4 regions of the Ruegeria sp. AD5 genome follow, and region 3 is predicted to be linked to each of the others. Evidence: riboswitches for the same ligand, from Rfam matches in the RefSeq annotation. Region 3 holds a riboswitch; each other region holds the start of a gene.
What was found. Region 3 has a riboswitch for cobalamin ahead of ACR0JG_RS05805 (DUF1636 family protein). Riboswitches for the same ligand answer to the same signal wherever they lie in the genome.
Positions count from the first base shown of each region.

Region 1: linked by a shared signal. The riboswitch ahead of ACR0JG_RS04870 (hypothetical protein) and the one ahead of ACR0JG_RS05805 (DUF1636 family protein) in region 3 are both predicted to bind cobalamin.
Region 2: linked by a shared signal. The riboswitch ahead of ACR0JG_RS00145 (DUF1636 family protein) and the one ahead of ACR0JG_RS05805 (DUF1636 family protein) in region 3 are both predicted to bind cobalamin.
Region 4: linked by a shared signal. The riboswitch ahead of ACR0JG_RS03575 (energy-coupling factor ABC transporter permease) and the one ahead of ACR0JG_RS05805 (DUF1636 family protein) in region 3 are both predicted to bind cobalamin.

Region 1 is NZ_JBQFZR010000001.1:963,589-971,005, forward strand. It holds gene ACR0JG_RS04850 (bifunctional 2',3'-cyclic-nucleotide 2'-phosphodiesterase/3'-nucleotidase) at 1-1,480, shown strand, start outside; RNA gene ffs (signal recognition particle sRNA small type) at 1,519-1,617, shown strand; gene rsgA (ribosome small subunit-dependent GTPase A) at 1,777-2,805, shown strand; gene ACR0JG_RS04865 (alpha/beta hydrolase family protein) at 2,842-3,699, opposite strand; cobalamin riboswitch at 3,822-4,041, shown strand; gene ACR0JG_RS04870 (hypothetical protein) at 4,133-4,540, shown strand; gene ACR0JG_RS04875 (phosphatase domain-containing protein) at 4,545-5,045, opposite strand; gene ACR0JG_RS04880 (DNA polymerase III subunit gamma/tau) at 5,218-6,978, shown strand; gene ACR0JG_RS04885 (YbaB/EbfC family nucleoid-associated protein) at 7,210-7,417, shown strand, end outside.
Region 2 is NZ_JBQFZR010000001.1:23,037-30,453, forward strand. It holds gene ACR0JG_RS00125 (ABC transporter substrate-binding protein) at 1-283, shown strand, start outside; gene ACR0JG_RS00130 (class I SAM-dependent methyltransferase) at 408-1,019, opposite strand; gene ACR0JG_RS00135 (glycosyltransferase family 2 protein) at 1,012-2,019, opposite strand; gene ACR0JG_RS00140 (NAD(P)-dependent oxidoreductase) at 2,134-3,120, opposite strand; cobalamin riboswitch at 3,226-3,432, shown strand; gene ACR0JG_RS00145 (DUF1636 family protein) at 3,519-3,899, shown strand; gene cobW (cobalamin biosynthesis protein CobW) at 3,896-4,951, shown strand; gene cobN (cobaltochelatase subunit CobN) at 4,957-7,417, shown strand, end outside.
Region 3 is NZ_JBQFZR010000001.1:1,149,791-1,157,207, reverse strand. It holds gene ACR0JG_RS05820 (FecCD family ABC transporter permease) at 1-476, opposite strand, end outside; gene ACR0JG_RS05815 (ABC transporter substrate-binding protein) at 478-1,425, opposite strand; gene ACR0JG_RS05810 (ABC transporter ATP-binding protein) at 1,444-2,229, opposite strand; gene ACR0JG_RS05805 (DUF1636 family protein) at 2,226-2,582, opposite strand; cobalamin riboswitch at 2,685-2,893, opposite strand; gene ACR0JG_RS05800 (catalase family protein) at 3,152-4,219, shown strand; gene ACR0JG_RS05795 (peroxidase family protein) at 4,238-5,899, shown strand; gene ACR0JG_RS05790 (ATP-binding protein) at 5,896-7,417, opposite strand, start outside.
Region 4 is NZ_JBQFZR010000001.1:699,788-707,204, reverse strand. It holds gene ACR0JG_RS03590 (heavy metal translocating P-type ATPase) at 1-668, opposite strand, end outside; gene ACR0JG_RS03585 (hypothetical protein) at 855-1,127, shown strand; gene ACR0JG_RS03580 (L,D-transpeptidase) at 1,169-1,831, opposite strand; cobalamin riboswitch at 2,047-2,259, shown strand; gene ACR0JG_RS03575 (energy-coupling factor ABC transporter permease) at 2,336-3,019, shown strand; gene ACR0JG_RS03570 (transglutaminase-like cysteine peptidase) at 3,125-3,748, opposite strand; gene ACR0JG_RS03565 (M48 family metalloprotease) at 4,986-5,648, opposite strand; gene ACR0JG_RS03560 (LysR family transcriptional regulator) at 6,177-7,079, opposite strand; gene ACR0JG_RS03555 (glutathione S-transferase family protein) at 7,192-7,417, shown strand, end outside.

The sequences.
Region 1 (7,417 bases), 190 kb from region 3:
TTGCAGCAATATGCAAACCACTCAGACCGAACAAGGTTGGGATGCACACACGATTCTGCATCGGGTTGTCAGACTAAATGGACAGGACACCGCAATCCGCATCGGGGTTCTTTCTGTTTTGCCCTCTCAAACCGCACAGTGGGAAGCACATCTGCTAACGGACCGGGTCGTGGTAACAGACATTCTGGCCGCTGCGCGGCGCGCTGCTGAAGATCTCAGCGTGCAAGGTTGCGACCTGATTGTCGCCCTTGCGCATACCGGACTGGGATCGGCAATGGCCGAGCCGGATATGGAAAACGCGATCATCCCGCTGGCCGAGATGCCGCTGATTGATGCCGTCGTCGCAGGCCACACCCATCTGACACTGCCCGGAAAGGCGCATGATGGTTATCCATTCGTCGACAGTACGCGGGGGCTTGTCCATGGAACGCCGGTTGTCATGCAGGGTTGGGCCGGGTCTCATCTTGGGATCATTGATCTGACACTGCAAAAAGATACCTCCGGCGATTGGCGCATTACAGGCAGCCATGTCGAAGCGCGGGCAATCGCTCAATCGGGCACCGAAATACCCGAATGCCAAAGGATCACAGAGCTGTTTGCGACCGGCCACGCTGCGACGCGCAAAAGGGTGACCAGGCCAGTGGGCACAATCCCACACACGCTGCACAGCTACTTCTCATATTGCGTACCGGATCGCGGTCTGGCCTTGGTTGCGGCGGCTCAGGCCGCTGCCCTACGCCCGCATTTGGTCGATACCGACTGGGCAGATTTGCCGATCATATCGTCAGCCGCCCCGGCAAAGTTCGGCGGGCGCGCAGGAAGCAAGTACTACACTGATATCCCCTCAGGCGAGATTTCAGTTCGACATATCGCCGATCTCAGTGTCTTTCCTAATGAATTGCGCGCGGTGCTGGCCTCAGGTTCTCAGATTCGGGACTGGCTTGAGATGTCAGCCGGGCTGTTCCATCAACTTGGATCAGACGCCCCGATCGATCTTGCCGATCCTCAGCGCACGGGCTTCAATTTCGATGTCCTGCATGGCGTCACCTACCAGATCGATCTTTCGCAACCGGCGCGGTTCGATACGCTCGGTCGAGTGATTGATCCGGCATTTTCCCGCATACGCAACCTGGAATTCGATGGGCAGCCGATTGCGCCTGGCCAGAGTTTCCTTGTCGCCACCAATAACTACCGCGCCAATGGCGGTGGTCATTTTCCAATTGCGCGACAAGCCCGTATGATTGACCTGCCGCAGATCAGCATACAGGATATTCTATGCAAATACGTCGCGGGCACACTGCCCGCCGACCCACTTGCGCATGCACCGCGCCCCTTTTCTTTTGTGTCAAACCAAAGACAGGGCGCGATCCTGACAACGGGGCCGCGCGCGCTACACCATGTTGCAGAGCTTGCTGAGTATCATCCACGCATTCTGCCCGACGATGCGGATGGTTTCATGCGCATTCATCTGACCTTCTGACGGGTTGCCATTTTCAGGGGATGCACCTATATCGGCTTTGAGAGGTTGGCGCGGGCGAGCGCCTCGCCAACCTGGTCAGGTCCGGAAGGAAGCAGCCACAACGAGCCCCGCTTGGGTCGATGTCCAACCTCTCACTTAGAACCTATCAGCCGCAGGAGGGCGTTTATGATTGTAGCAAAAACCCTTCGGGCAGACCGGTTCTGATCCTTTCCGATCAACTGATTGCCTGAACACGTCGCCGGCGGATGCGCGATTGCCATTCGACGGGATTGCTGTTTCTGATCACAGGCAGACCAATGTTACTTTCCTTATCGGACCTCGGATGGTCCTCTCATTTCGCGGCTCAGCATACGGCTGATCCGTCACTTCTTCCGTATCGCATCTCGGCAGTACACCGGGATCGACTGATCGGGCTGAGCCCTGAAGGTGAATCGCCTTTGTTATCTCCGGATCAATCAACCGGTGCATATGCCGTCGGAGATTGGGTTCTGGTGGATGAAAACAAACGAATACGCCGTATGCTTGACCGGCGAAGCCAGCTTCAACGCCGAGCGGCAGGTACCGGAGCTGCAGCGCAGTTGATCGCTGCAAATGTAGACGTGCTGTTCATCGTCAGTTCCTGCAACGCCGATTTTAATCTGCCACGATTGGAGCGGTATCTTGCGCTGGCGCATCAGGCAGGCTGCTATCCGGTGGTCGTTCTGACCAAATCGGACATGTGCGATGATCCGAGCCTTTATGTAGATCAAGCCCAATCGCTCGCCCCGTTTCTGACGGTACTTGCGGTCAACGCGCTGGATCACGGCGATCTCGAACAAGTTCTGTCGTGGTGTCCGAAAGGACAAACCAGCGCCTTGCTTGGATCATCCGGCGTTGGGAAAACGACGCTCGCCAACGGGATGACGGGGCAGGATCAGGCCACCGCAGGTATCCGTGAAGATGATGCGCGCGGCAGGCACACAACAACTGCACGCGCCTTGCATCGCATGCGCAACGGCGGTTGGCTGATCGATACGCCCGGCATGCGCGCGTTACGTCTGCTAGATGCGCAAGAGGGGTTGGATGAGGTGTTCTCGGACATCTCAAACCTCAGCCTGAATTGCCGCTTCTCGGATTGTCAGCACGAGACCGAGCCCGGATGTGCGGTGCAGGCGGCAATCGACGCTGGTACGCTTGATCCCGCGCGGCTGGACCGCTGGCGCAAGCTGCGGCGCGAAGACCAACACAATTCCGCTTCGGTGGCGCAGGCCCGCGCCCGCGACAAGGCGTTCGGCAAGATGGTGCGCAGCGTGATGCACGAGAAAAAATCCCGTAAAGGGCTATAACGAAGCTGGGCAACGGCCTACCGGTGCCCAGCGCTATCAGGCGATCAGCCTAGGCCAGACTGCCGCATTCCGTCTTGCGAATGCACCGATATGGCCGATCTTGGATACTCCGAATTCGCTTGGTGCAAGCAGATGGCGCCCGGCTTTGGGTCCATAGAGATCGGCAAGACGCCAGACAGCATCCGGCGGCACCATTTCATCATCTGCGAAGGTAAACAGATCGACACGTTTGCCCAAGTCTTCCCAGCGGGCGGCGGGCAGTGTCGTGCCGATCTCTGGCACATAGCTTTTGGGGGCGGTGCACCATTTGCGCCATTGCCAATAGACTTGGGCAGGCAGGTCCGATCCAAACCCGACCAACCGTCCGGGCAGGTAGCCAAGCGCCTTGACCACCAGCGGCGCGTGACCAAACCAGAACAACGCCGCCAAAGCGCGATAAGGCCAAGGGTGATCCGCCAGCGTTACCAGACCCGAACAGACACAGATCATCCTATCAATCTGATCGATATCGGGTTGGATCGGGCCAAACATTCCGCCCAAGGAATGACCGATGCTCCATAGCTTGGCCTGCGGAAACCGTCGGCGCATCTCGGCCCGGGCGGATGGAATGTCGATCAACGCCCAATCGGCCATGGTGACATTTGACCGCTTTTGCGAACCCACCAAAGAGTGACCAAAATCCCGGTAATCGTAAGTCAGGCAGGCCATGCCCTGTTCTTCGGCGAGCCATCGGGCGAAGTACTGATAGTAATCCCTCGGCACCCCAGTCGCACCGTTTATGACGACCACCTTTTCGGGGTCGGCAACCGGACGGTAAAGCCGCGCCGACAACATTGCCGGGCCGGACGGGATTTGAAAATCCTCGGTCACAACCGCCTGCTGCGTGTCCAACATGGTGCCCTCCAATACCGACTGAACTGATCAGTTCACCCGAAGCGCCTCAAGTCAAGGTTGACGTGGCTGGACCGTACGTCACTTGCCTGACGCAATCTTCTTGACTCGGGCACGGCGCAGCCGATAGCCATGTCGCGATGGTTCTCGCGCCCAATCGGGCCGGGATGAAAAGGGAACACGGTGCGGTTCTGCACGGAGAAAACCGGAAAGAACCTAGTCCGAGACTGCCCCCGCAACTGTAAGCGGAGAGCAATGCCGAGATACCACTGGCCTTGAAGGCTGGGAAGGTCGGCAAAGCGATGACCCGCAAGTCAGGAGACCTGCCATCAGATGTAGAACCGAAACTCGGGCGGGGTGTCCGGGACGGGTTTGATCGTGCTCTGCACCGACCAACCTGTGCCACGCCCTCGCCCTGCGCGCGGAGGGCGCATTGATGATCTGGAAGACTAAAACGCACGAATTCGCGGCGACCGTGTGCCAACGTACTGGGGCAACCTGCCCCGCACTGGCGCAAATGGCGCGGGCTCTGACGCAGGCCATGTCCGCCACAAAACCGGTCACGAAATCTGAGTTTGAGATTGAAGGCACCATAGATCTGTCGCACTGCCCGGAAGGATGCACCGCCCGCTTTCGCGCCCAATGCGACCAGATACGTGTATTCTGCGGAACCGATCCTGAAATCGATACCGGCCGGCTGGATGACTACGCAGACATGATGTTCGGAACCGAGTACCGCAGCCTACCCGCAGACCTGCTAAGGAATCCTCCTTGCGCCATGCTTGAGGCTTCGCTTCTGGTGCAGCACAACGGTGGCGAAATCTCGCCACATGTTGGTGTCTAAGCCGTCAAACTGCTTGAACACGGGCCGGTTCAACGGCCCAAAGCATCTGGGCATTTGTCTCGACTGCGCAAGGACGCACCGTACGCAATCGCTTCAATGCCGCCTCAGGCCGTTCACCGCATTCAACCATCAGACGCAGAACCACCATCCCGGATCGGCCACAGCCACCACGGCAATGCACTAGCACACGGCCACCACCTGACAACGCCTGACGTGCGGTCGCGCCAACGCGGGGCCAGCGGTCCAAAATCTCTTTGGGTGGCGTGCCAAAATCTTCGATCGGCAAATGCACCCATCTGCTGGCACGCCCCTGAATATCAGCGCCAAAATTCCGCGCACCATCCTGAATCATCTCGACCTCAGTGGTCATCGAGATCACAAGTCCCGGCTTCCAGTCTGCGATAAGATCAAGGTCTTCTGTATACGTTCCTCCACGCCCAGGCATCGAGGACAAGGCCAAGGTGCCTCCGCCAACCTGCAACGCATAAACCACCAGTTGCGACATAATCTCCCCCCAAACAAACTTCACCCAACAACATACTGGTCCAGTAAATAGAATAGAGTGGATTTTAGCCGCATACCCACGCATTCCAAAATGAAAATCGTCCCGGCTGGCTGTGGACGCGGGCGGCGGGGGCCTCTACGCTGCGGCGTAACGCGAATCCGACAGAGCAGACATGACCGAGACGCCCAACCCCGCCTACCAGGTTCTTGCCCGCAAATACCGCCCCGAAACCTTTGCCGATCTAGTCGGTCAGGACGCCATGGTGCGTACCCTGAAAAACGCATTCGAAGCGGATCGGATCGCGCAGGCCTTTATCATGACCGGCATCCGCGGCACCGGTAAGACGACGACCGCCCGGATCATCGCCAAGGGTATGAACTGCATCGGTCCCGATGGCAGCGGCGGCCCTACCACCGAACCCTGCGGTCAATGTGAACACTGCGTAGCCATCATGGAGGGCCGCCATGTCGATGTGATGGAGATGGACGCCGCCAGCCGCACCGGTGTCAATGACATCCGCGAGATCATAGACAGCGTCCGCTATCGCGCTGCGTCTGCGCGCTACAAGATCTATATCATCGACGAGGTTCACATGCTGTCGACCAGCGCTTTCAACGCGCTGCTCAAGACGCTGGAAGAACCCCCCGAACACGTGAAGTTCATCTTTGCCACCACCGAGATTCGCAAGGTCCCGGTAACCGTCCTGTCCCGTTGCCAGCGCTTTGATCTGCGCCGGATCGAGCCGGAGGATATGATCGGACTGCTGCGCAAAATTGCAGATGCCGAAGGGGCGCAGATTGCCGAGGATGCGTTATCGTTGATCACCCGGGCTGCCGAAGGATCAGCGCGGGATGCGACCTCACTGCTGGATCAGGCGATCTCGCACGGGGCCGGTGAAACCAGCGCGGATCAGGTGCGCGCGATGCTGGGGCTGGCCGATCGGGGCCGGGTGCTGGATCTGATGGATATGATCCTGCGCGGCGATGCTGCAGGCGCGTTGACCGAGCTGAGCGGGCAATATGCCGAAGGGGCTGATCCACTCGCCGTCTTACGCGATCTGGCTGAAATCACGCATTGGGTTTCGGTGGTCAAGATCACCCCGGATGCCGCCGAAGATCCCACCGTTTCCCCCGACGAACGCGCCCGAGGTCAACAAATGGCCGAGGCTCTGCCCATGCGAGTCCTTACACGCATGTGGCAAATGCTGCTGAAAGCGCTTGAGGAAGTTTCCGCCGCACCCAACGCAATGATGGCTGCGGAAATGGCCGTGATCCGCCTGACCCATGTGGCCGACTTGCCTAGCCCGGAGGAGCTGATCAAGCGTCTGCAAGATACGCCTCCGCCGCCCAATGGTGGGCCCGGCAAGGGAATCGGTGCGCCGGGACATGCTCCTGCCGCGCCGCAGGCTGCGGCCCGATCGGCCTATGCCGCATCGGGAATCGGCGGCAACGCAGGCGGGCCAACAGCCGCGCTAGCCCAAGATGTGCAGGCAGCGCTGGCGCGCTATCCAACATTTGAACATGTGGTCGAACTGATCCGAGCGAACCGGGACGTGAAGTTGTTGGTCGAGGTTGAAAACGGCGTGCGTCTGGTATCCTACCAACCAGGCAGGATCGAGTTCGCCCCAACCGACAACGCCCCGACCGACCTGTCACAACGATTGGGCGCGTCGCTGCAGCGTTGGACAGGCAACCGGTGGGCCGTTTCTATTGTCGCTGAGGGCAACGCACCGACCATTGCCGAGGTACGGGACGCTGCAGACTTGGCCCTGAAGGCCGAGGCTGAACAGCATCCTCTGGTGCAAGCAGTGCTGACTCATTTCCCGAAAGCGCGGATCAAGAGCATCGAAACCGCAGAACAACGCGCCGCTCAAGTCGAAACCGAAGCCCTGCCCGAGGTCGAAGACGAATGGGACCCGTTCGAAGAAGACTAAGCTTCGAGCATAAGCGCACCTCAACCAAATGCTCCCGCACCCGCCACGGGCCATCGGCTGGCGCCGACCTGAGCGGCTATGGGCCCTGCAGCGCGCCTTACGCACCGCCGGGCCTAACGGGAGCAAAGGTCTTGCCAAAGACCTTGACAACGGGCAGGAGCATCCAGGCCTCTTGTGCCGCGCGGTTACGCTTCGTATCTAGGCCACAAATCGAGTGACAGGAGATTACCGATGCTAAAAGGTTTAGGCGGCCTGGGTGACATGGCCAAGATGATGAAATCCGCGCAGGATCTGCAAACCAAGATGACAGACATGCAGGAAGAGCTGAACACCATCATGGTTGTCGGCGAATCCGGTGCCGGGCTGGTCAAGGCCACCGCGACCGCCAAGGGCGAGTTGAAAGGTCTGGATATCGACCCGTCGATCTTTAACGGTGACG
Region 2 (7,417 bases), 1.1 Mb from region 3:
GGATGCCCTTCAGATCATTCTGCCTTCGGATTTTCAGACGACGATGATGCGAACCGCCATGGTAACTGGCAAAAGCCGCTTGCCGGAGGAAGCGGAAACCTTTGTCCGGCACCTGACCACGCTGAATCCGGAATCACTGGCAGCACTGCCACTTCTGGACACGCAGGACTCCACGACCGAAAGCGCAGCGATAGCGCTGGACCCTGCGTTGTTGACGTTCCTCGATGCGCTGAAGCGCAGAAAGTTCCTGTCTGCCTGGGAAAGTGCCGCTATTCAAAGATGATCGGACTTAGACAACAACCCTATCCGTCATCGCTGAACTTGTTGCTTAACACTGTTGACGCTGGAAGACACTAGCCAGCCTGGGTTACGTCGCACGAATCTATAATCAGAAAAATGATCTCGGCTCAAAGTTTCTCGACGGCCACCTGCGCCCCCATGATGGCCTTGAGCCGCAGCCCCGCAGAATTTGCCCCGAGGAATTCGTGGAACGCACGCATCACGTCATCTTTCCACCAACCGCGCCTGTGATAATCGTCAAGCATGATTACGCCGCCTTCGATCATCTTGGGCAGCAAAGCATCCAGATCCGTTTTTACGCCCTCGTAGGAATGGTCGCCGTCCAAATAGGCAAACCCGATGCTCTGATCTTCAAACAGGCTTAGCGCCGGTCGCGAATAGTCGCGAATGATCGAAATTTGCCCCTTGGCGATCTCGGTGCTGTATTTACCCGTTACTGCCTCGTATATTCGATCCATATCCTTCTGCGTGCGCGCTCCGGCAAGCGAAGCACCGCCATCTGGGTCTTGCTGTACTTGCCAGGGATCGATGAGGCACAATTTCGAGGGCTGCAGCTCTTCCAGCAGAATCCGCGAAAATTCGCCCTTCCAAACGCCAATTTCAACGCTCAGCCGTCCATGCGGCATGGTCTTGAGCATTTCGCGCCGCAGGGAATCCTTCCGCTCGCGCTGCTCAGCTTGCTTCTTGCGGCGATCCTCAGCAGATACAGCTTCACCCATAGACGTCTTCTCCGGTTGAGGAATTTTGCAACGCTTCAACCAGATCAACCCAGTCCGGTCTGGCTCTCAATTCTTCGGCTTTCGACCTGTGCCACTCACATGCTTGGTGATGGAGGTCTGCCAATTGCGGATCTGCCATCATCTCAGCTTTGATGTCGTGCATAGCCGGCATATGTTCCAGAATTGAGCGATCCTCAACATCATTGTGGTTCATCATGAGCCAGTATTTGAGCCCTTGATCCTGCCCCACATGATTGGTGCGCCCACGGTCGCGCTTGACCAAAAAGCTATCAGTGCTGCGCACAGCATAATGATGAATGCGCGCGAATTCATGGCTGAAACCACGCCATGCTTTCCATTTCACTTGGTCTGCTGGGTAGAGGTTCCCGCCCGAATCCCGCCACAACACGCCTTCGTATGGCGCGTCAGGGTTCGGTGCATCTTCTGGATTGATCCTGGGACGATGGGCGCGAAAACGGCTGAATTTTCCGTTGTTGCGGAACAGCGTTTTGAACCCTTTGGTCCGGTGATGCGGATAGCCGTCTTCCGTGGCGGCCAGAAAGAAAGTCTCAGGTACAGGTCGATCAACGAAATCGTTCTGACCCGCGTTTCCGAACATGCGCCAGCAGATCGAGATCGCATCCGCCACGCCGCTGGCCTCAACGAGGCTTCTTATATCACTATTGGGCAAACGGATATTGATATACTCGTCCACATCCAAACTTAGAATCCAATCCGATGACAGATAGCTTGGGTGATTCCGCGCAAGCGAAAATGCACGAACCTGCGGCGCAGCGCGCGGACCCAGTCTGTTTCGTTGGTGGTGAGCCCAGCCAAGCACTTGCAACCGTTCGCCCATGGCATCGGTACCATCAGCGCAATCATTGGTATAAATCAGAATGTCATCAAAGCCGATTGCGTGGTTGTAGGCCACCCAATCGATCATGAAAGGCCCTTCGTTTTTCATCGTTGTTACGATGAGAAAGGTCTCATTCGTCATAAGTTGTTCTCTTGCCTGTGCCGGTGTCGGACTCCTGTCGACCTATTTAGAATAGCACCAGAATTTTGTCCAACCAGGTCGCCAGACAGCCGCAATGCTTGCCGATTAATCTATCTACCGATTCTGTGGGATCACCTCGTAACCCGGTTCTTCTGGCTCGTCGTCCAGCATCTCGGTTGGAAACCCTGGCGCCTGGATCTCCAGTCCGGTCGCGTCCTCTAGCCGCCTGATGATGTTCGGGGACAGTTCACGCTCACCATATCGCGCGATGCCATCTTCGAAAATCTTGATCATCAATGGGTTTATCTCAAGGGGAACTCCGGCACGGTCGGCGACCTCCTGAAACAGACCGATATCTTTTTTCACCAGGTCCATGGTGAAGGAAATATCGCGCGAGCCGTTCAGGATGACCTGACTTTCGGTCTCGTGCACGAAGGATGTGCCTGACGATATCTTGATCGCCTCATAGGTGGTTCCAAGGTCCATGCCGGCGGCCTTGGCTGTCACCAATGCCTCGGCGCAGGTGATCAGGTTGGCGGTCGCCAGATAATTGGTCAACACCTTCAGAACAGAGGCCGAGCCCAGATCGCCCGTGTGCAAAATGCGCCGCCCCATGGTGGTCAGGAATGGCAGGATACGTTCAAAAGTCTCGCGATCACAGCCTGCGAAGATCGAGATATTACCCGTCGCTGCCCGGTGACATCCGCCCGAAACCGGGCAATCCACCGCTGCGCCGCCTCGTTCGATGACCATTGCGCCAAGGCGTTTGACTTCGGCTTCGTCAGTGGTCGACATTTCCATCCAGATTTTGCCAGGGCCGACCTCTGGCAACATTTCCTGCATCACCGCATCCGAGGCCGCAGGAGAAGGCAAACAGGTTATAACAGCATCGCAATCGCGCATCAGTTGCGCCGGGCTTTTGGCGGCTTTGGCACCCTTGGCGACGAATTCGGTCACCAGATCCGGGTTCAGGTCATGAACCGTCAGATCGATACCGTTTCGTAGCAGCGATCCAGATAGCTTGCCCCCTACATTCCCCAGCCCGATAAACCCTACTTTCATGCGCGGTATCCTCCTGTTCGCATCTTGCTGCCATGCCAGCACGTCGTTGCAGAAGTATCATGCCGCCCAGCGACCCCGACAGGTCGCTTTTTATCCGCTTTTTCACGGATCGGCGCGACTCGCTTGACAAGCAACCCTGCCCTGCCGCATGTCCCTTTCGTTGGTGTCTGCGAGAGCAGATGAAAAGGGAATGCGTCAGCGGTTTTTGCCGTCAAACGCAGCCGCCCCCGCGACCGTGACCGGAGAGGGTGCCCAAAGCCACTGGCAGTATGGCCGGGAAGGCGGGACATCCGACAGAGGCCTCCTCTGACATCCGCAAGCCGGGAGACCTGCCAACGCCCGAAGATGAAACCGGACGGGGTGTTCCGGTGTGGGGCTGTGATCGGCCCGCATGAAACCCCGTCCCCCACGAAGAGGATTTTGGGGGGATGAGAGACATGACCGAGACCGCACCGGTCGAACTGCTGGTTTGCACTACCTGCCGTCGCGGGCTGCCTGTCGAGGATGACGCCCAGCGCCCCGGCACGTTGCTGCACAAGGCGCTTGAACAGGCGGGCCTGCCCGAAGGCATTACCTTGAAAGCTGTGGAATGCCTGTCGAATTGCGATGAAGGCTGCTCGATCGTGCTACGCGGAGGACCGGATCGCTGGACTTTCGTGTATGAGCATCTGAACGAGATCGACCATGTCGAAACCATCGTCGAAGGCGCAGCCAAATACCTCGCCACCGAGGACGGTTTGGTCAAATGGCGCGAACGTCCCGAACATTTCCGCAAAAACTGTGCGGCCCGCATTCCCCCGATTGGAGCCCTGAAATGAGCAATCTCGAGAAACTCCCCGTCACTGTGATCACCGGCTTTTTGGGCTCGGGCAAAACCACACTGGTGCGCCATCTGATGCAGAACCCGCAGGGCAAGCGTCTGGCGGTGGTCGTCAACGAATTCGGCGATGTCGGCGTCGATGGCGATATCCTGAAGTCCTGCGCCATTCCTGATTGCCCCGCGGAAAACATCATGGAACTGGCCAATGGTTGCATCTGCTGCACCGTGGCCGATGATTTCATCCCGACCATTGAAGCCCTGATGGCACTAGAGCCGCGCCCCGATCACATCCTGATCGAAACCTCCGGTCTTGCCCTGCCTAAACCGTTGTTGAAGGCGTTCGACTGGCCCGATATCCGCTCGAAAATAACCGTCGATGGCGTGATTGCTCTGGCCGACGCCGAGGCCGTGGCCGCTGGTCGGTTCGCTCCGAATGTCGAGGCGGTGGATGCGCAACGCATGGCAGATGACTCGATTGATCATGAAACTCCCTTGTCCGAGGTGTTCGAGGATCAGATTTCCTGCGCCGACATCATTCTGCTGACCAAGCCTGATCTGGCTGGCCCGGAAGGCGTTGCGAAAGCGAAAGAGATCATCGCCGCCGAAGCGCCCCGCCCCCTGCCCGTAGTCGAAGTGGCTGAGGGTGCCGTGGACGTCCGCGTCGTGCTGGGTCTAGAAGCCGCGGCCGAGGATGACATGGACGCGCGTCCCAGCCATCACGACGGCCATCACGATCACGAGCATGACGATTTCGAAAGCATCATCGTTGAACTGCCCGAGCAAACCGATCCGATTGATCTGGTCGCCAAGATTGAACGATTGGCCAACGAGTTGAATATCCTGCGCGTCAAAGGCTATGCCGCCGTTCAGGGCAAGCCCATGCGCCTACTGGTTCAGGCCGTCGGTGCGCGCGTGCGTCACCAATATGACCGCCCATGGGAGCCCCGCGAAGACCGTCGCTCGCGCCTTGTGGTCATTGCCGAGCATGACGATATCAAAGAGGCCGAGATCCGGGATATCCTCGTGGGTGTAACCGAGGCTGCCGAGTAAGACTTATGCACGTCGTCTTCCGCGAAAGCCATGGGCTCGAACAAACCGAGACCCCGACCGATCTGGGTCAGAGCCCGGCGGACCTGGTGGTGCTGTCCTTTTCCGACAGTGACCTTGGCGCTTTCGCGGCGGGATGGCATCGTGGAGGTGGGCCTGAAAGACGCATGCCAACGATGCGGCTGGCCAATCTGACGGCGCTGAAGCATCCCCTCTCAGTCGACACATATGTCGAGCAGACACTGGAGGGCGCAAAGGGCATTCTGATCCGTCTGATCGGTGGAGTGCCCTATTGGGCCTACGGCTTGCAGCAGGTTCTGGCGCTGGCGCAGGCCAAAGGGATTGCACTGGCCGTGCTGCCCGCAGACGGTCGCGAGGATACGCGGCTGGATGATTACTCTACCCTGCCTGTCTCGACCCTGCGGCGGCTGGCGCATCTGTGCGAAACCGGCGGAGAGGTCGCAGCGCAGGCCGCACTGGCGCAGATGGCACTGGCTGCGGGGTTGTATGCAGGTCCGGTCATGGGCGCGAAGACCATCCCCGAATGCGGCGCCTGGTGCCCAGATCGCGGTGTGATCCCGGCAGAAAACGCTCTGTCAGGTGATACGAAACGTATCATCGTGACCTTTTATCGCGCATACCTGACCTCGGCAGATACCGCCCCAATTGCGGCGTTGATCCGCAGCTTGCGGGCGCGGGGTTTTGAGGCCGTCGGCCTGTTTGCCCCGTCGCTCAAAGCACCAAATGCCGCCGATTGGCTGCGCGAGACTATTGTGGCGCTGAAGCCTTCGGCGATCGTCAACGCCACCTCATTCTCAGGCAAGGGCGCATCAGGCACCTCACCTCTCGATGTGGCAGAGGTGCCGGTCTTTCAGGTGGCGCTGGCCACCTCACGCCGCAAAGCGTGGGCCGAAGCGGAACGTGGCCTTTCACCAGCTGATCTTGCCATGCATGTGGTCCTTCCGGAAGTGGACGGGCGGATCAACGCGGGCATCGTATCCTTCAAAGAGCCGGGCAAACGCGATCCACATCTCGAATATTCCCGTTTTGCTCATCGGGCTGAACCGGAACGGATCGAAGCCATCATCAACCGCATCTCCGGCTGGCTGAACCTTCACGACAAACCCAAAGCGGAGCAGGTTCCGGCGCTGGTGCTATCGACCTATCCCGGCAAAGACTGGCAGATGGCCCATGCGGTGGGTCTGGATGCGCTGGCCTCGGCCGAGGCAATGTTGCTCGATCTGCAAGGCGAAGGGTATGACACCGCACCTGCCGAGCCGATTGCTGAAACTCTTCTTGATACCCGGATTTCATGGCCGCTAGAGGATTATCAGGCGGCGCTGGCGGCGCTGCCGGAAACACTCCGCGCCGATCTCAATAAGGTTTGGGGCACTCCCGAAGACGACCCTGCTTTCACAAACGGCGCGTTCCATTTCACGGCACTGCGTCGTGGAAAAGCGCTGATCGCGCTGCAGCCCGAGCGCGGTACACCCGAACTGCGCGATGACGACTATCACGATCTGTCGCGCACACCGCGCCACGCCTACGTCGCCTTTTACTTATGGCTGCGCAAAGGATTGGTCGCGGATACGCTGATCCATATCGGCGCGCATGGCACGCTGGAATGGTTGCCGGGAAAATCAGTCGCCTTGTGCAACGAGTGTTGGCCCGAGGCGTTAATCGGCGATTTGCCGGTGATCTATCCCTTCATCGTCAACGACCCCGGCGAGGCCGCGCAGGCCAAGCGTCGGATCGGGGCGGTCACGTTGGGCCATATCCCACCCCCGATGAAGGAAAGCGGCACACCGGATCGCATGGTACGGCTGGAATCGCTGTTGGACGAGTTCTCGAACGCGGACGGGCTAGACCCCAAACGCCGTGATCGCCTGCAGGAAGATATCCGGGACGAGGCGCAGGCCATCGGGCTAGAAAGCGATCTTGGCCTCGATCAGGCCACCTGTACCGCCGAGGCGATCACGCGCATTGACCGATTTGTCTGCGACATCAAGGAAAGCCAGTTCGGTGATGGGCTGCATATCTTTGGGCGCGTCCCCGATGAGACGGGCAATTTCGACGCTGCCCCCTCAGCCCAAGCTGAACGCTCTGCCCTGATTGACGCTTTAGCGGGCAAATGGATCGAGGCCGGGCCGTCCGGATCCCCCTATCGCGGGCGTACGGATGTTTTGCCGACCGGGCGGAATCTATATACGACCGACCCACGCTCGGTTCCCACGCGCGCGGCCTACACACAAGGCGTCAAGCTCGCCGAAGAGCTGGTTCGGCGGCATCTGCAGGAAGAAGGCGACTACCCCAAGGGCTTGATCGTCGATCTATGGGGTTCGGCCACTATGCGCACAGCGGGCGAGGAATTCGCCATGGCGCTACACCTGCTGGGAGTGAAGCCGGTTTGGGATAAAGGGTCTGAGCGGGTCTCGGGCATCGAAGTGTTGCCGATCACCGATCTCAGCC
Region 3 (7,417 bases):
ACAGCCAGACCCGCAAGGATCAGCTTCTCCGGTGCGCTGGTGCGAAGCCCATGAACCAGCGCCAGCACGATGACCGACGCCACAAGACCGCCGCAAAAGGCAGCCAGAGGCAGAGTCCAGAAACCCAGAATATCTCCGGTCACTGTAATTACAAACACCGCCCCCGCTGCCGCGCCCGAGGACAGGCCGAACAGAAATGGATCGGCAAGGTCATTACGTGTGGTCGTTTGCAGCACCACGCCAACGATGCCCAGCCCGGCACCGATCACGGCTGCAAACAACGCGCGGGGCAATCGCAGGTCGAATACGATCCTATGCAGCGGCGACATCTCTCCGTCCTGCAACCCGGTACCGCGCAATATCGCGGTGAAGGTGCCGGACAAAGGAATCGAGGTTGTGCCGTAGATCGTGGAAATCAGCAAAAGGGCGGTCAGAACGACCGCCCCCAGCAACAACGTCAGGCCCAATCGGCCCATATCAGCTCTGACCCGGATGCATCGCGCGCGCCATCTTCGAGATCGCTTCGATATTTGCCGGTCCCGGCGTTAGCTCTTCGTAGCGCAATCCGATCCAGCGTTCGTTCTTGACGGCATCAGTCTGCGACATGACGGGATGTTCCTGCAGGAACTTGAAGGTGTCCTCGGCGCCATTGCCGGTCTGATAATCCAACAAAACCAGTAATTCCGGGTTCGATGCGGCAACGGCTTCCCACGAGGTGCGGCCCCAGCTCGTGTCCATGTCATGAGTGACGTTTTCACCACCGGCGGCTGTGATCATCGCATCGGGAATCGCGAATTTACCGGCGGTAAACGGAGCATCTGCAGGACCATCCAGAAGAAAGACGCGGGGCTTGGGCAGTTCAGCAGTCTTGGCTTCGATCGCTGCCAGCTGCTCTTTCCAGCCCGAGACCAGAGCCTCGGCCTTGTCTTCGACTTGCATCACCTTGCCCAAGCGCAACACATCGCCAAACAGAAGATCCATGCTGGCTTCGGGGCGATCCTTGTCCAGATGGACACAGCTTTCCGTTAGAACCAAGGTCTTGATTCCGAACGGTTCCAATGTATCTGGGGTCACATCACCACCCGGCTTCATGCCATAGTACCAACCTGCAAAGAACAGGTCGGGTTCAACCGCCACCAGGTTTTCGACGGTCGGATATTTCGGCGCAAGCTCGGGGATGTCGCCGCGCAGGGCATCAAAATCAGGGCTGGTCTTGTACCAGCCGGTGATGCCGGTCAGGCCGACGATCTTGTCCTGCAGACCCAATGCAAAGGCCATATCGGTCATGTTCATGTCATGCACAACCAGGCGCTTGGGCGCGGTATCAAAAACCAGCGGTTCGCCGCAGTTGTCTACGGTGACTTCTTGCGCAGCAGCACCGCTTGCCATGGCGGTGGCCAACGCCACGGGCCAGATGTATTTCATCTCAGTGTGTTCCTTCGACTAAGTTGAGACTGTGGTTCTTCGAATATCAAGCGCCGGGATCACGCGGCCTTCGTGGAGAAAGCAGAGGAAATCAACGCCAAAAGTTTCGCGGACTCTTTCGGGTGTCAGCACCTTGTCCACCGACCCAAACTCGATCATGAGGGTCGATTTCATCAGCGCCACGTGTGTGGCGAATTCGGGGATCATGACCAGATCGTGTACGATCATGACCACGGTGATCCCAAGCTCGGCGACCAAAGACAGCATCCGCCCTTTTGCATCAGGATCCAGATGGTTGGTCGGTTCGTCCAGAAACAGCAACGAAGGGTTCTGCGCCAAAGCACGTGCGATATGGGCACGCTGACGTTCGCCTCCAGACAGTTGGGCCATGCGCTTGTCCGCGAGATTGGCGAGACCGGTCAGGTCTAAAATCCGGTCCAGCTCTTGCGCGTGGCCTTCGGCAGAGCGGTCCGCACGGATGGGTATTTGCCCCAGCGCAACATAATCGCGTAACGCCAAGCGTCCATCGGGCAGTTCCTGCTGACCTACCACTGCAATCATGCGCGCACGCGCTTTGGCCGTGAGCTTTTTTAGACTGCGTCCTTTGATCCGAACATCACCAAGTGCCAGCGGCTCAGCGCCGCACAACAGATTGAGAAGCGTCGTTTTCCCCGCCCCGTTCGGGCCGGCGATGGCTAGAATGGAACCCTCGTACAACTCGAACGAGACGCCCTGCAACAGGACATCTCCGTTAAGGGCATAATACTCAAGGTTTTCGGCAATCAGAAAGGGTGGCAACGTCATTGCGATGCCCCGTGTTCGATCCGCGGCATGCGCGAGAGGGTTTTATTGAACAACGCCTGCGGGCGATCAGTGGCATTTGTCCAGCCATCCGGGCTTTCACGATACTGCGCTGCAAACTCAGCCAGCGCCTGCACCTCATCCGCGGTCTGAATGCCACCAAAAAGGTATTGCGCCTTTCCTACGGCCTGGAACCCAACCGTTCTGGGACTATCGCAGCCTGCCATGCAAGACGACGCGCGGATCGCAAAACTGCGAGGTAATTTCCCAGTCAACGCATCGCAAATTTCATCAAGGGGCAGCCCTTCAGTGCAGCTTTCGCAGACTAGAATGAAATGATCAGGCGTATCTGGCATGGTCCACTCCACTTGTTTCCAAGCGCATGCGGAAGCTGCCGACAATGTAAACACGCGATTGACGCGCCATCAAAGCCTCCTTCCAGGACGCCCCGCCCCGGGTTGGTTAAACATCTGATGGCAGGTCTCCTGACTTGCGGGTCCGCGCTCGGCCAACCTTCCCGATCCTGTGGACCAGTGGCTGTTTGGCCTTGCTCACCGCTTACAGTTGCGGGGGCAGTTACGGAATTGGCACCATTTTGGCAAACCTCACCGTATTCCCTTTTCATCCCGCGGCAACGCCACCGGGAACCATCAATCGACTGAGTGCCCGAGAACACCGGACACGTCAATGATAAAGTCGAAGGCGCTCAACTCTGGTCGAGGATCGAGCGCGGGCAACCACGTGTCCGTAGCACCAACCGAATGGGTTGGGCTGCGCGCCGAATTTGTCTGGCCACGGCTGTCCATAGTTGGTGTGTTTGGAAATTAGACAATCTGAGGTAAGCTGAACAAATTTAGAGGTTTAGCTTTGTCAGCACCTTACCCCTGTTTGATCATTGCCTGGGTTTATCCAAGGAGACGGTTCTTTGACGCATGTTTCGCAAAACGCATTGCCGCCGGATATTGTTGATGATGTCATTGACCACAATCTCGAGGCCGTTGCACGGTGGAAAGGCCATCGCTTAAGGGCTCAGCATGGGCGCAGTCACGGGTGCGTGGCTGCAACATTCACCGTCAGAAACGATCTACCAGAACAGTTCCGTCACGGCCTGTTTGAACAGCCCGCTGCCTATTCAGCCGCACTTCGCTTTTCCAACGGCGCGCATCTGGATGACCGGAAATCGGATGCCCACGGGATGGCGATCAAGCTTTTTGACGTGCCAGGCCCCAAGCTGATCGACGCCGAGGCACTTGCGCATCTGGGGACCACACAACTCAGCGACGAGTTCGATTTCGTATTGGTCGATCAGGATGTGTTTCCCAGCTACGTCCCCGATGAATATGAGCGATTGGGCAGGCTTGTCGCCACATTACAAGCGGTCCAGCACGCGATCAAAGGGCGACGAAAATGGAGCCTTAGGTTGATCACCAAAGGGCTGCGCGCAGGATTTCGCGCCCTCCTAACTCGTGAAGGCAAGCGTCAGTTTCGCGTCGCGAGTGATTTTGCCTCGAACTATATGCACTCGCCTTTTGAGGTCCATTTCTGGTCGACAACACCGTATCGGCTGGGCCCCGATCTAACAGTCCGATACCTGGCCCGCAGCGCTAAACCAAAAATTCCGGCACATCCGGTAGACGACCCAGATGGGATCGGGCAGTGTTTGCGGCAAGACGTGGCCGATGGAGATAATCACTTCGAGCTGTGTGTGATTGAGCCCCCGCGCCCGGCCGACGAATTCGATGTGCTAGACAATCGCATCCGGTGGGCATGCGATCCGCAACCAGATGCACCTCTTGATCCGTACCATCATACCGTCACGCCCGTGGCGGATATCACGATTCCCAAAGGTGCAGAATTTGATCCGCAGACTGGCGACGCGATGAGCTTCTCGCCCTGGCGTGTCACGGCAGATCACGAACCTTTAGGACCGATTAATGCGATCCGGCTCAGAACCTATCTGAGCCTGGCCCGCGCCCGGTTCCCGAACCGATGACCAAACGGAGATGTATTGATGCTGGACGTTGATGATCTGATCAAACTCGGATTCAAGATCTCCCCACCCGTTACGAGTTATTTGGCCGCGATCAGGCTTGCAAACGCCGCGAAGATCCACCGACCGCGGCCCTATACAATGGGCGCAGACTACACGACATGGCCCGGCGTGTTTTCCCATCGCTGGATCGGTCGGCATACGACGCCAGAGGACCTCTCACCCGTCCTGCCGTCGGAAAGCGAAGTTGCTGATCTCTTTCGCCGACGGACACAAATGGATGGCAGCCCGCTTACCTTGATGTGCCCGCAAGGATCGACACTATTGTTTATCTCGGCCGCACAATGGTTTACCGACAGTTTCCTTCGCACCTTTGGGGCGAAAGGACCGGTTGATCAGACGGATTCGAACCACGAGGTCGATCTGTGCCAAATCTACGGGCTGAACGATTTTCAGACCGACATGCTGCGCGAACGCGATCCCGATACCAATGAACTAACCCACCGGCTGGCCTTTCGTCTGGATACACAGGGCGAGATGTGGGCTCCGAAGCTGTTTCAAAAAAACCAATCCGGTGGTGTTAAGCTAGCACCCCCTTTTGATGGCAGTCTCGCCACTGGCGAGAATCGCGGAAAGCCGTTGCACGATCCCTGCAAGCTGTGGAATGCGGTGAAACGGGCGCATCCGGGTCTCAGCGATCACGCAATCGACCAGCTACTGCTCGATTTTCATGCAACTGGGCTCGATAATGGCAATGGTACGATAGGCTATATCGCGATCAATACACTGATGTTGCGTGCCCATAACACCTTTGCCGATCTGTTGTGGCGCGAAAAGCGCGGCATTTCGGGCTGGGATAAAGAGCGTGTGTTCCAGACTACACGCTGCACCTTGATCGCATTGCTGATCAAGCTTGTGCTTGAGGACTACATCGCCCACATCGCCAATATGCCATTCAAACTGCCCGTTGGCGTAAATCGCTGGCAACCCTGGCATCACTCCAACCAGATCGCGATTGAGTTCAATTTGCTCTACCGCTGGCATTCGATGATCCCCGAGCGATTCATAATCGACGGCGCACAGGTTGGCCCAGAAGGCTTCAGGTTCAATCCACGACTGGTCGAACAAACGGGCTTGGCGGAAATGATCCGATCTTTGTCGCGCCAACCTGCGGCCCGCATGTCGCTGCGCAACACGCCCGATTTCCTGTTCCAAAGGCCTGCGCCCGGTGCTCCTGCCCCTGTCGAAGCTACAATTGCCCTGACGCGTAAGGCCCGTCTTCCGTCGCTGAACACTTATCGTCATCATTTCTGCCGCAAACCGCATTCAAGCTTTACTGAGATGGTTGGTGATCAGCCGTTTGCGGACGAATTGATTGCCGACCTGAGCCGGCTCTATTGCGACGTCAATAGGGTCGAGTTGTTCCCTGGTCTCTTTGCGGAACAGCACAAGGGCGATGTGATCATGGGCGATCTGATGACATCGATGGTGGCGTATGACGCGATCACGCAGCTTATGAACAACCCGATGGTGTCCAAAAACTTGTACTCAGCTGAGACTTTTTCAGAGAAAGGTTTTCAGTTGTTGAAGAAAACTTCGTCATTCTCGCAGGTGGCGCGTTTTGTTGGCTTGGACCTGCAACCCGAAGACTGCACTTTAGGTCGACGTCCCGGCGGGACCTAAGACGCGACCGCGCGCTCTTCCAGCTCAGTAATCCGCGCGGCAACTTCCGTATCGGCTGGCCGGATGCAGGCAAGATCACTCAGCGCGCGCAATTCATACAGCGCCGCGCCCTGATTATTTGCCACGGCTATAGCTTCACGCAAAGCCGCCTCAGCCGCGTCGAACGGACCACCTTGTTCCAGTAGAAGGGCTGCCTTGATCCGGTGGATTTCAGCCTCATAGTTCCGCTCGTCAGTGTTTTCTGCACATGTCAGACCAGCCTCCACCGCATCCAACCCTTTCTGAATCTCACCCAGAGCAAGATAGCCCCGTGCGAGCTCGGCGTTGACGAGCACGCCAGCCGCCTCGGCACCCGTTGCGTGCATCCTTCCCCAAGCGGCCTGCAGCATGGCCACGCCCTCTGTGGCCTCGCCGGTTCTGATGGCAGCCCCGGCAAGATGGGCCGTCGCAACAGCTTGGTAATAAGGGCCGCCCTTGTCCTGAACAGCCGCGCTCAGCGCCTTGGCCATACGCGCATAATCCGGGTGGTCCATCTGCATGTGGATTTCGGTCAACCAGTGCATTGCATTTGCAATGATCAAGGGCTGGCCCGACGCCATCGCGGCGTCAACTGCCCGCTTGGCTTTGGCGAGTGCCACTTCAGTTTTGCCCTGAAAGCTGTCGACCAGCGCGCTCATACTCTCGATTTGTATCACGGCTGCAATATCGGGGCTGTTTCCAGCTTCGGCGCGATGCGCATCCGCATGAGACGCCGCTTGTTCCAGAGCTGCTGCCGCATCCTGAAACCGACCGCGCGGGGACAGCGCGGCCCCACAGATGTAGTTTCCGACCATTCGGGTGTGGTGATCGTCATACGCATCGATGATCGCTTGCCCCCATTGCTCGGCGTTCTGGTAATCACCTTTGACCATTGCAGCGGTAAACAGACCCCTGCCCGCGCGCACAAGAGTACGCCTGTCGCCCAGCTTTTCAGCCAGTTCAAAACTGCGCCCAAAGGCATCGATTGCGGGCTTGGCACCATAACCGACATGCACGCGTTCGGCAGCGGCCAGAAGGAATTGCAGGTTCAATTCAGCTTCATCGCGTTGGTCTGCTGGCAACTCGTCCAACAGCCGCAATCCGTTTCGGGCATGCTGAGCCCCTTCGCGATTTGCGTGGCGCCTCAGGTTCAGCCGCGCGGCCTCCGACCAGGCGGCCACCGCCTTCGTTGTTTCACCGGCCAGTTCCCAGTGCCGCGCTATTTGTTCAGGCTGTCGGGCGGCTTCCGGTTGGGCGGCAAGGGCTTCTGCCGTGCGTCGATGCAAATGAATGCGACGGTCCCGCACAAGGCTTTGATATGCCGCCTCGCGCACCAATTCATGGCGGAACCGCCAGATCATTTCTGCGTCGTCATTCGCGCCGGGCAGATGTTGCAAAATACCCGTGGCGGCGAGCCCGAAGATAGCGTCTTCGGACTCGTCTTCAGTCAGTTCACTGATCTGAGCCAGCAAAGGTGCCCCAAAGGCACCACCAATAACA
Region 4 (7,417 bases), 450 kb from region 3:
AAGAAAAATGCTACAGTTGCGGCTTCAAAAAACTCACCCAGAGCGATGGCACCAGCGACGGCAACAACCATCAAAAGGTTCATATCCGGCGAAAGTCGACGCGCCGAAGACCAGGCCTTAGGGGCCACCAGCCAGACGCCAAACAAGATCGCGACCGCGAACAAAGCTGCCTCGGGCAAAGGCATCGGAACCTCACCATGTCCCGAGAACAGCCCGAGCGCACCGCCCATGCCGGTTTCGAAAATGTGCCAGCCAAAACCCGCTGCCCAAAACCCTCCGCTAAGAGTGGTGAACCGCCGCTGACGTGCAATATGCGCCGCCTGGTCCTGGGCGGCATTTCCGTCATCCCATGGTTTGGCGGTCATACCAGTACTGGCAACCAGCATCATGACATCTTCGTCAGATAACTTGGAAGCACTTTCAAGAAGCGTCATCCGACCGTTGATCACATCAAATGCGAGATGCTCTTCACCACCTGCTTTCGGGCCGACGACACGGTTCAGGATCGCCACCTCTTCGGCGCAATCAAGGCCAGAGACCTGAAAGCTTCTACCACCTTCAGGAATTGGACCGGCGGGGGCGATGTCGCCACACCCGCCACTACCGCATGCGTGGTGACCATGTTTGTTTTCGTGGCCATGGTCGTGGCTATGGGTATCGGATGACATGATTGGACCTCAAGAATCTCTATGGTCCTTTGTAAATAGTTCCTACAGTAACTAGAGCTTCAATACCTTTTATATTTTTTTCATCCGGGTTCTTGGCCTGCGATATTGTTAGTTCATTTCGTCTTGCGGGCCGGCCGTGTGGATGCAATCTAATTGCAGATGACGCAAAAAATTTGGAATAGATCAATGCAGAAACGGATCGCATTTACCATCACGTTAGTCTCGATTACGGCTGGTTGCTCAGCCCAGTTCACTGGGGCCAAAAGCAAAGCATTTGAACCAGGCAACGTGCCAGATTCGGTCGTAGCGCTGGCAGGGCCGGCGCAGGATTTGACCACAGCGCGCCTCCTGCCCGAAGACAATTGCTTTTGGTATGAGCACAGCGGACCCGTCGAGACGACATTGGTACCATTGCGCGCGACGAATGGCGCTCCGATCTGCATTGCGCGCGACGCCTGATCGAAATGAGGGCAGCGACGTCCATGTACGCTGCCCAATATTCATGAGCGGGCTGTGACGCTATCTTCGGCAGAGTATAGGAAAGCGGTCGAGCCGGTTTTCACGTTTGGGTAGAGGTCATTGATATGAGCCATGATCATTCGCACACATCCAGAACTTGCGCGACCGCCGATGCTTCTTGGCTCAGGCGTGCCGTGAATTCTGAGATATGTGTCTCGGTCTCCAACGTATAGATAAAGGGCACGAGAGCCGAGAGCATTATTCGGCCCGGGCTCCATTCCATTCCGGAATTCCGCGTATTCGGGGTTGCGCTCGATCATTGAAGCGGTTGGTGTCCAGTGTGGCCATTCGACCTTTCGGCGGATAACATAGGTGCCGGGCTCGTAAAGATTCCCACGCGCGATCGCTACGCCATAGCGCATTGCGGTCCCGCCTTCTTCGATATGATAGAGATAGCGCGCGACGGCATCCACATGGATGTCACCTGGAACCAAACCATCATTTGCCGCGACGCGTCTTGGTAAAAAACGGTCATGAACACCCCACGGATTTGAGGTCATTGGATCGTAACCAATTGGCGTGACTTGACTGTCCCAATAGGTCTTCTGCGATGCGGTTGGCCAGGTTTTGGCGATCAATGGACTGGCCGCAGACGCCGAGAACAGCGCTGTGGTGGATTGAATGAAATGGCGCCTTGTAAGCATAGGTCTCGTCCTGGTTCACAAGTTTAACGTATTTGGATCGCACTATCGCGAATTAATCCGAATCTTAAAGCCTCTAGCAGCTAGAGCTTCAAGAGGTTTCAGGTAACGCTTGGTTTACCCTGTCGATCAAGTGACCGGTTGCGTGAATCCTGCTTCGGTCGAGTTTACATTGGAATAGGTCGCAAAGACAATTGACACAGGCGAAGCCGCCATTGTAGCGGTGAATTGTTTTCGGTTCCTGATGGCGGAAGCCAAAAGGATTAAAAGGGAATACGGTTCGGTGTTTTCAATGGCGCCAATTCCGTAACTGCCCCCGCAACTGTGAGCGGAGAGCGATGCCAAGACACCACTGGTTTGTAATGGAACCGGGAAGGTTGGCGGAGCGAGCACCCGCGAGTCAGGAGACCTGCCGTAAAGCGCCGGGCTATGCCCAGACTGAACCTGTCGGCCTTACGGTCGATTCAACCTGACAAGCCGCCGGGTGAGGCGGTAGGGAGAAAGAACATGCATATCGAACCGGGCATCGTGAATGGTGCCAAAATCGCGCTTTCCTATGTTACCGCCGCAGGTGCGGCTACTTACGCAGCGAAAGAAACGTTTTCCACATTGCGTGCGAATGGACCTGCATCTTTTGTTATGCGCTCGGTGCTCGCCACCGTTGGGGTTTTCCTTTTCTTCGAAGTCCTGCCGCATTTCCCGGTTGGTGTCTCTGAAGTCCACTTCATCCTGGGGTCGACGCTGTTTCTGCTTCTCGGTGCTGCACCCGCGGCTTTTGGATTGGCAGCTGGTCTCCTGATTCAGGGTGTGTTTTTTGCCCCGTTCGATCTTCCGCAGTACTTCATCAACCTGACCACTCTGCTGGTGCCGCTATTTGCGCTACAGGCACTGGCCAGCCGCATCATCGCACCCGGCACAGCATATGTTGACCTCAAATATGGCCAAGCTCTTGCCCTAAGTGCGACGTATCAGGGAGGAGTAGTCGCATGGGTTGGGTTCTGGGCCTTCTACGGCCAGGGTTTCGGCGCAGAAACCATGGCGTCGGTTCTGTCCTTTGGCGGCGCTTATATGCTGGTAATCGTCATTGAGCCGATTGCTGATCTGGCAGTGCTTGCGGCAGCCAAGGCAATGCGCGGTTTGAACAGTACAGGTCTGGTGACTCCGCGTTTGTACAACGCTGCGAAAGCTTGACCAAAGTTTGAAGCGGTGTCCTATACTTGGGTTGCCGCGAAACAACCAGTAGTCGCAGGACCAAAATTCTATTGTGGCGCGTCTCTAGGGCGCGCCACATTGTTTTTAGCCGCTAGAAACCTGTACCCAACGATCAGGGTGATTTGGGTCCTGTATTCGTAGGAAAAGATACCTCGTTTCCTTCCACGATTTGATCCTGTTGGTGACATTGTCCAGAATCAAATCGCCTTCACTCGAGCGATAAACTAAAACTGCATGGCCACTGCGATTGGTGTCTAAGACAGTGGCAATAAGTAGCTTCGTAGGATCCAAGCCGTTCTGCATTAGTTCAAACTTCTTTTGCAAAGCGAAATCTTCGCAATCCCCTGACCCCTGCATTGGTAGTGTCCAGTATTCCTTTGTCCCGTATTGGTTTTGATCCGAAACGGCGCGGATCCTCCGATTGACGCGCAAGTTAATCGCTTTAACGATCTGTTTCTCCCGCGCTTCTGGCAGACCAGAAGTACGAGTATTCGCGCACGCCCACGAATAATCTTTGCAGAGTGATTTGGCACCCGATGGCGCCTGAACCTCTCTATCTAGTTTGATCCAGGGAAGCTCAGAAGCTTGCAATGAAGCGGCGGAGACAAGGTAGCTGCATATGATACAGGCCAACGATAGATAAACTGGTAACCGTTCCGAGAGTTTTTTCTGAGCGGAAGTAGGTTTTGTCATATCTGCTTTCCCCATACTCGTTTCTCCTGGGTATCTGAAGCTACCGAGCCAAGAGAACTCTATTTCAATCTTTTATGTTCATCGACGCATTACAACAGCTTATTCAATTTAAAATGTAGAGCAGCAAAGTTCGCGAGCGCGCAGTTTTTAGTCGTGATTGTGTGGGTGAGCTTAATTGAGATTCTTGCAGCGGCATAGAAGAAAGCCGACTAGTAGTTCTGGGTTAGAAACGCTTGAGGTTTGTGGCGGATTTGGATGACGCGATTCACTGATTTGTTTATGTTTTGGCATCGATCGAGTTTAAGGCCAGTGACGTTGAACAGTTTCCTGTTGAAGGTCACACTTATCTTACCCAACCGTCATAGTCGGACTACACTGTAGTGAATGTTCGAAATCAGATGAAACTTCGAAGTCGGACATCTACTAAATATGACCCTTAGTATTATACTTCAATCCAAACCCACCATTTAGGACTACCGCAGGCAGTTTCGTTTGATCCGGCTTCCCTTTCGGATAATCAGAGCTGAATTGCAGTTCAGACAGCGATGCAGCTTGTCGCAGCTAATCTGCAATGTGGTGAACGCCGGGGGGAGGTGAGGCTATTCGATAGGGGTGGTGCGGCCTCGGCCCTGCCCGATAGGGTTGCCCGAGTGAGAGGGCAGTGCCCTCCCCGTGACGGTCTAGGGCGTTTGGTTTGCATAAATCCTGCTGGTCCAAGAAAGGGAAGCGACGGAGAGGATGAACGCCACCAAATTCGATTGTTACGTATTGCTAAACTGCAAAAATGACAGCCGACCCAATTCTGCCGTTTAACGCGACATGTGAATGCTGCAGCGCGGCCCGTCGAACCTTCCACTCGGTGCTTGTGCGAGATCATGGATTGATTGAAGTGGCGATACGCGCACCAAAGCTGCCCTATGCAGGAGCGGCTGTTACTGACTCAGTATTCGCTCGCGGAGACAACGCTGCCATCGCGGAAGTATCGCGTGTGTCATAAGAGCCGTCATTCAAAGCACCTTGTTTACTTACGTTTGAAACAGCCCGTTCGCCACAACCAAGTGCGATATCCGTAATAGCGCACCCGTTTCTCCAATTCCAGGAGCCCGACCACTTGAAGGGCCGGCAGCTGTGGTGAATTGGCGATGACGGTGCTGCGTCATGGTGCGTCAGGTTGATCATTCTCTGCAGCCGCGGAATCATGGCATGCTCGATCTCAAGCTTTGCGGTCGTGCAGAACCTGATCTCAAATTAGTCAACGACCGATCTGAGCCACTGTGTTTTGCACTGCATAGTATCGTTGAGCATTGGGAGGATGCGTCCCTAGAAAACGATCACCAGGATCAGGGACTTGTACGAAATAGAGCGCACCTTTGAGTGGATCATAGCCTGCTTTGTAAGTTATCTCCGTGCCTAGCCGATCAGCTTCCAATTCGAAGTCCTTCGAATAGCTGCGACCACCAATAAAGGCTCCAAGGTCTTGTGCTGCGGCGATGTCATTTGGTCCAGTCCCGGCGATTGTTGCTAGACCAGCAAAAATAATCGCACCAGCTGCCGCATTTTGAGCACGGCGTGCCAAATGCCCTTGGATATGGTGGGCAGCTTCGTGTGACATAACAAATGAAAGTTCATCGGTGTTGTTCACATCTTTTATCAAAGCTTGCGTCATTGTTATTACCGGGCGCCCCGACTTGCTCAAACTCTGATACGCGTTAGAGGGTGCTTGCTTGTTAGGATGTATTCGGATCAGAAAATCGCAATTCGCACCTTTTGTACGGCGGCGGCATTCTCGCTCTGCCACGGGCTCAACTCGAGAGGCGACTTGACGGAATCTTACTTGTGCCTGCTGTGAATTGACTGGGGTGCTTACGCGACTTGATATTGGGACGGGTGCAGAGGGGGGAGGCGCGGATGACATGCATCCCGCCAGCATCAAAATAACTAGTACCAATACAGTTCGCTTCATAAATACAACCTTCCAATGAACGAGAATACCGAAATAGAGATCGTAATCTTCGATACACTTACATCCAAATCCGAGAATAGTTTCTCTGTGAATTGTTATTCAATAACACTGGAGATTGTCCGTAGGCGCATCCTGATTCAGCTGGCGCCAAAACGGGAAGCACCGTAAATGCCTTTGAATCGGAGGACCAATTGATCCGCGACCCTGCCACTAATGACGTGAACCGCATTGAACGACACTTCTCCCCCTATTCCCACTGTGAAACGGCTTGAATTCTATCTGCTTTGCGGTGAAGGGATTGCTGCGAGCGCACGCGCAGTTCTTTGGACGCTTCCAGTTTGGGCTTACTGTCGACGTCCCAACAAGTCGCATTGGCGGCAAGTCTCAACCTGAAGCGTAAGTTGTTCAAGATATACTGGAAGCAGGAGCTTCAAAGGAAGCCGCACACCGTAACGGTTTTTATTAACCGGTTTTGCACCATTACCCCTTTAAGTCAGAGCAAAGCGACGTGTCGCTTGCAAGATGATCAATAAGGGCGCGCACGCGGGTCGTCAGTCGGCGATTCTGCGGAAAAAGTGCGGCGACCACATAGGGTGTAACGCGATTCTCGGCGAAGAGCTCGACCAATTCTCCTGTCTTTAGAGCTTCTGAAACGGTGTAGGCCGGACAACGGGCAACCCCTATTCCCGTGGCTGCCAGCCGTGCTGATGCTGCCGGTGCATTGGCGCGAAGTCGACCGTTAACATGGACCGCAAATTCCCGATCTTCTAAATCGAAGCGCCAGATCGTAGGATCCGTCATGTTGCCGTCTAAAATGCACTCATACGTCTCCAGTGCACGCGGATGCGCCGGCATACCTGTGCGCTTCAAATAGTCTGGAGATGCACAGACTAGCAAAGGCATTGGGCCAAGCTGGCGTACTTTAAGTGAACTGTCTCTCATCGGTCCGATGCGGATCGCGAGATCCAAACCTTCGTCAATAATTGACACCCTTCGATCCGAGAGACGAAGGTCGATTTCAACTTCCGGATGCTGTGCGGCGAATACCGCAAGAGAAGGCGCGAGCCGCACCGATCCAAATCCCGTCGGAGCCGAGATATGGATGACACCGTGTAAAGCCGTTTGTTGGTTCCTGACGGTTTCTTCCAACTCGTCGAACCCGTCAAGAAGTGGTTCACACATCGCCAGATACGTGGCGCCGACATCCGTCAGGGATACACTGCGTGTGGTTCTGTTCAGAAGCTGAACGCCTAGCGCTTCTTCCAGATCCGCGACGTATTTGCTGACCTGCCGCGCGGATCGTCCCATACGCTGTGCGGCAAGTGTGAAAGAGGCGTTCTTTGCGACAAGCGCAAAGGCTCGCATGCGGTCAATCTTATCCATAGCTTATTCCGCCCCCTCAGGGCCTAAACTTTCTCCAAAATTGACGATTATCGCGCAACTGTGCAAGTCGTATCTGTTTTGGTAAATGACCAACCCCAGCAGGAGCCCTTAAATGTCAAACCCGGTTCGTATTCATCACTTCCCCAAATCAGGTCACGCGCATCGCGCTTTGGTTTTTGCTAAGCTCGCAGGGATTGCCCATGAAGCTGTCTTAGTAGATCTCGCCGCTGGTGAGCACAAAACGCCTGACTTCCTTGCCATGAACCCGAATGGACAGGTGCCCGTGCTGGAAGATGGCGACGCCGTCATTTCTGACTCAAACGCAATATTAGTTTACT